Regions from separate parts of the Arthrobacter sp. 01T419 genome, predicted to be linked through region 2. Evidence: predicted binding sites of a transcription regulator. Region 2 holds the regulator's gene; the other holds the start of a gene.

Region 1 (2,385 bases), on a different contig from region 2:
ATAGCCGCCTGCGCGCCAATCATGGTGCGCAACAAGGTGGACTTGCCAGCGCCGTTCTCGCCGACCATCCCGAGCACCTGCCCGGAGAAGACCTCGACGTCGAGCGGCCCGCACACTGCATGCTCGCCGTAGCCCGCGATAAGATTCTCGGCCGTCAGCACGGCGTTTCCCAGCTTCATGCTCTGAAACTACCGGACTTCCCTGCGGTTCCCCTGAGCCAACGCTCGCTCACCTATGCCGCCTTCCGGCCCAACGCTCGCTCACCTGTGGCGCTCGCTGTGCTCACGCCCAGTAGCTAGGCTCGCGCTTCTTGATCCAGCCAATGACCAAAGACGTCACAGGCACGAGGATGTATTGGACGGCGACCTTGTAGACGAAACCAACCAGCACGTAATTGACGAAGCTTCCGAAGTCCGTAATACCGATGACCGAAGCCGCGATGCTGCAGAAGATCAGTGTGTCCACGAATTCCCCCACCCCGGATGAACCCATGAGCCGAGCCCACAGGGTTCTCTCACCCGAACGGGCCTTCATCTTGACAAGGATCAAGGAGTTGATGGTCTGGCCAGCAAGGAACGCGAGGAGCGAAGCCAGGACGATCTGAGGAACCGGCCCCAGTGCGCCCTCGATGGCAGCCTGTTTGGCAGTACCGTAGTCGTCATTGAAGCCGGGCAGCGCGATGATGATCCAGTAGCAGAGAGAGGCGAACGCTGACAAGGCGAACGAGGTGATGATCGCTTTCCGGGCCACCTTAAACCCGTAAATTTCGCTCATGACATCGCCAAGAATGTAGGCGAGCGGGAAGAGGAAGAATCCGCCGTCAGTGATGATCGGGCCGAAGATCACGCCTTTGGCAGCGCCGATATTGGAGAGGATCAGCACCACGGCCATGCATGCCAGCATGATGCCAAAGTATGGGGAGCCTATCGACGCGAAACGCGGCGTGGGTTTACTCAGGGTCTGGGATTCTGAAGCTGACGTCATCGTTTGTCCGTTCGTAGTGGTTCGCGCAGGCGGCCGGAGTGAGCACGGCGCCCCGCTGTATTAGCACTGGTGATGGACCCGCCTGCAAACCGCGGAACCTCCCCCATTCTCGCATCGAGGATTCCGCTCCGCACGCAAACAATTTGAACGTGTTCAAAAAGGTGGCATGCTGATTCTTGAACACGTTCAAAATGTGTGGGAGAGGGAGCCAAACGTGGCCACCAAGAGTGAACAGACCCGTCAACTAGTGACCGATGTCGCTCTCAAGATGTTCCGGGAGCTCGGCTTCGAGAAGACCACCATGCGCGCTATCGCCGAAGGAGCAGGGGTTTCGGTGGGCAACGCCTACTACTACTTCGCCTCGAAGGACGAACTGGTCCAGGAGCTCTATTTGCAGGTCCAAGCTGAGCATGCGGTCCGCGCCCYGCAAGCCACGGATGGCGTTCACGACCTGTCGGGCCGCCTGAAGGCAGTGCTGCACGCAGGCCTCGACGTCATGGCCCCGTACCACCAGTTCGGTGCCGATTTCATCGCGACGGCGATCCGGCCGACGTCGCCCGTCAACCCTTTCGGCGAGGACTCCACCGCCGCCCGCGAGGCCTCGCTCGCGATCTTCCGCGCCGCCGTCGACGGCTCAACGCCCCCCGCGCCCAAAAAACTGCGCGCCGAACTGCCAGAACTCCTCTGGCTCGGATACATGGGGATCGCGCTTTTCTGGGTCTACGACAAATCGGACGGACAAATGCGCACCCGGCGGCTCGTTGACGGGGCCGTGCTGCTCATCGCGAGAGGCCTGTCCCTGGCCAAGATCCCGGGCGTCAGTAAAGTGCTGGACGACGTCCTCGGCCTCGCCCACAGCATCCGCGGCTGAGCGAACGGACAACGCAACAAAAAGGGGAAACATGACAGGCAAATCCGTGGTGATCGCGGGAGCATCGGGCTTCATCGGTAGCCACTTCAAGCGTCGCTTCGAGGCGGAGGGCTGGGCCGTCAGGACCATTGGCCGCGCCACCGGTCATGACGCGCGTTGGGACGACGACGGCGGCATCGCCAAAGCGCATAACGGTGCCGAGCTGCTGGTGAACCTCGCCGGACGCTCCGTGAACTGCCGCTACACCTCCCGGAACCGGGCGGAAATACTGAAGTCGAGGACGGACACCACCGCGGTGCTTGGCCAGGCGGTTGGCTTGTGCGCCCATTCCATGAGGAAGCAGCTAGTTTACGGTGCGGCTGCGGCGGTGATTGCTGTTTCCGCTCGTCAAATCCACGTTGACCAGTGACTGCAACGAACATTCGCTGGTGGCCGAAGGCATTAACCGTTCTGATAGCTTCCCTTGCGTTAGCGGCGTGTGGGGGAGCTACAGTACCCGGCCCGGGCACCGCTGCCCCGAACCCCAATGG
Region 2 (2,385 bases):
GACGTGGAAGAGGCTGGCACCCTTCATCAGGGTGTTGTCGACGTCGAAGAATGCGGCTTCGCCGTGTTGCTGCGTTGCAGCCGGCGCTGTGGCCACAACGGCGTTCTTCTCGACGGGCATGCCATGAGTCTAGTCAATCGCCCGGCCCCGTGCCGTTCGCGGGGATGCTACGGCGTTCCGCGTCGGGGGTTCTTTGAGCTGAGCGACGTCGGGTTGCGGGCTGCTTTCAGGCTGTGTCGACGCTTGCGCGACGACTGTGTCGACCCTGTGTCGACGCCACCGCAGGGGCGGGGCTACCGTTGAACCATGCCGAATCCCGACGTCGTACTCCTCACCAAAGCTGACTGCCACCTGTGCGCCGCGGCGCGTGACGCCGTCGAACGCGTGACCTCAAGCCTGGGCCTTGCGTGGACTGAGCAGTCGATCGATACAGACCCGGCACTGCGCGAACGCTACGCCGAGGAGATCCCCGTGGTATTCGTGGACGGAATCCAGCGGGATTTCTGGAAAATCGATGAGGTGAGGCTGGTGCGGGTCCTGAAGAAGGCCTTAGCCGCCTGAACATGCGTCCAGTGCTTTGTTGGCAATAGAGTGGGACAACAAAGCGACGCAATGGAGAAGAACGTGACTGCGCTGGAACCGTCCGCCGAAGCTGCACCAGGGGACGCTGTACCCGAGGACAAGGACGCTGCCGCGAAGCAGATCCCGCCCGCGGCCGTGGCCCGGATGACGCTTTACTTGCGCGCGCTGAATTCCCTGTTGGGCGAAGGCGTGGAACGGGTTTCTTCCGAGGCGTTGGCCGAGGCGTCGGGAGTCAGCTCCTCCACCTTGCGCAAGGACCTCTCCTACGTTGGCTCCTACGGAACGCGCGGTGTCGGATATGAAGTCCAGTATCTGAGCCGGCACATTGCTGCAGCGCTGGGCCTGACCCACGACTGGAAAGTGGCGATTGTGGGCGCAGGCAACCTGGGCAAAGCCTTGGCACGGTACGGCGGATTCGAGTCGCGGGGTTTCGACGTGGTGGCCATCCTCGACGCCGATCCCATGGTGATAGGTAACGAAGTCGGTTGGCTGCGGGTCAGCGACGCCGCGAACCTTGAAATGGTCCTGCACCGGACCGGCACCAATATGGTGGTGTTGGCCCTCCCGGCTGCGGTAGCCCAGGACGTCTGCGACCGCGTGATCAGCGCGGGGATCCGCAGCATCCTCAGCTTCGCGCCCGTACTCCTCCAGGTTCCGCCGCACGTGAATCTGCGCAAGGTGGATATGGCCACCGAGTTGCAGATCCTTGCGTATCACGCACAACGGGCACAGACCCCGGGCCAGGCCCTTTAGGCCAAGCCGGGCCTGCGCCCGTTAGTGTTTGCTGAGCCGTGCGCCTACAGGACGAAGAGCCTCAGGCCTAGCGGCCGTACGGCGCCTGGTTGTAGGGGTTCGCGAATGGCTGGGCCTTCCGGAAATACGGGGCCGAGCCCGGCAAGTACAGCAGCACGATCGCGGCGATGCCCAAGAGGATGGTGACGGTGCCCAAACCGATCTGGGTCAGGCCCAACAGGGAAATTGCGGCAAAGACGGTACCCAGGATGCGGGCCCAGTTCTTGCCTTTGCGGACATTGAATGCAACCAGAGCGTAGAGTCCCGCGAAGATCACCGAGAAAACAACCGTGATGGTGACCACGAGGCTGATGACACTGTTGGTGTCCATGCCTGAAGCGTTGGCTCCCTGTGCAGACAAGGCCTGATCGATCATGCTCTTGCCAGCGGGAGAATTCAGCGTCGCAATGGCAAACGGAATCCCGATCAAGGTCAGAACGCCAGCGGCGACGATGAGCCAGAAAGAGATGTTGACCAGTTGCGGGACACCTGACGTCGAAGCAGGCTGCTGGCTCGGCCACGTGACGGGTCCACTCTGTCCGTACTGCGGGACGGAGGGCTGACCATATTGCGGCTGCTGGGGGGCCTGCTGGCCGTACTGCGGGGCCTGCTGACCGTATTGCGGCTGCTGGGGGGCCTGCTGGCCATACTGCGGGACGGAGGGCTGACCATATTGCGGCTGCTGGGGGGCCTGCTGGCCATACTGCGGTGCTTGCTGGCCATACTGAGGCTGCTGGCCCTGTTGCGGTGCCTGCTGGCCCTGTTGCGGTGCCTGCTGGCCCTGTTGGGGTGCCTGCTGGCCGTATTTGGGTGGCTCAGGTGTGGGATCTTCGCCTGGAGTGGATGGCGGGTACGGAGGGGTGCTCATGGCATTCCTTTGCGTGTCGACTGCAGATACGGCTGCCGGGTGCAACGTGCCTCTGCCCCCAGCTTGGCTTAATTCCACCGTACCCCGGCAGAACAACGCTCGGGATGATTCAGGCGAAGAATTCTCCCTGAAGGAGCTTCGGC

What was found. Region 2 encodes Rex, which represses fermentation and respiration genes when NADH is low (regulators of the CRP and FNR family bind a similar motif). Its sites were predicted from a motif close to CTTGTGAANNNNTTCACAAG; they were not measured.
Region 1: the regulator Rex is predicted to act here: its motif matches at 1,125-1,144, upstream of AC1DLO_RS14295 (queuosine precursor transporter).

The regions. Positions count from the first base shown of each region.
Region 1 is NZ_JBFTQF010000009.1:59,636-62,020, reverse strand. Features, by position in the region: gene AC1DLO_RS14300 (ABC transporter ATP-binding protein) at 1-179, opposite strand, end outside; gene AC1DLO_RS14295 (queuosine precursor transporter) at 283-984, opposite strand; gene AC1DLO_RS14290 (TetR/AcrR family transcriptional regulator) at 1,199-1,855, shown strand; gene AC1DLO_RS14285 (NAD-dependent epimerase/dehydratase family protein) at 1,887-2,264, shown strand.
Region 2 is NZ_JBFTQF010000002.1:394,193-396,577, reverse strand. Features, by position in the region: gene AC1DLO_RS05535 (HAD family hydrolase) at 1-120, opposite strand, end outside; gene AC1DLO_RS05530 (glutaredoxin family protein) at 307-561, shown strand; gene AC1DLO_RS05525 (redox-sensing transcriptional repressor Rex) at 613-1,335, shown strand; gene AC1DLO_RS05520 (hypothetical protein) at 1,403-2,242, opposite strand.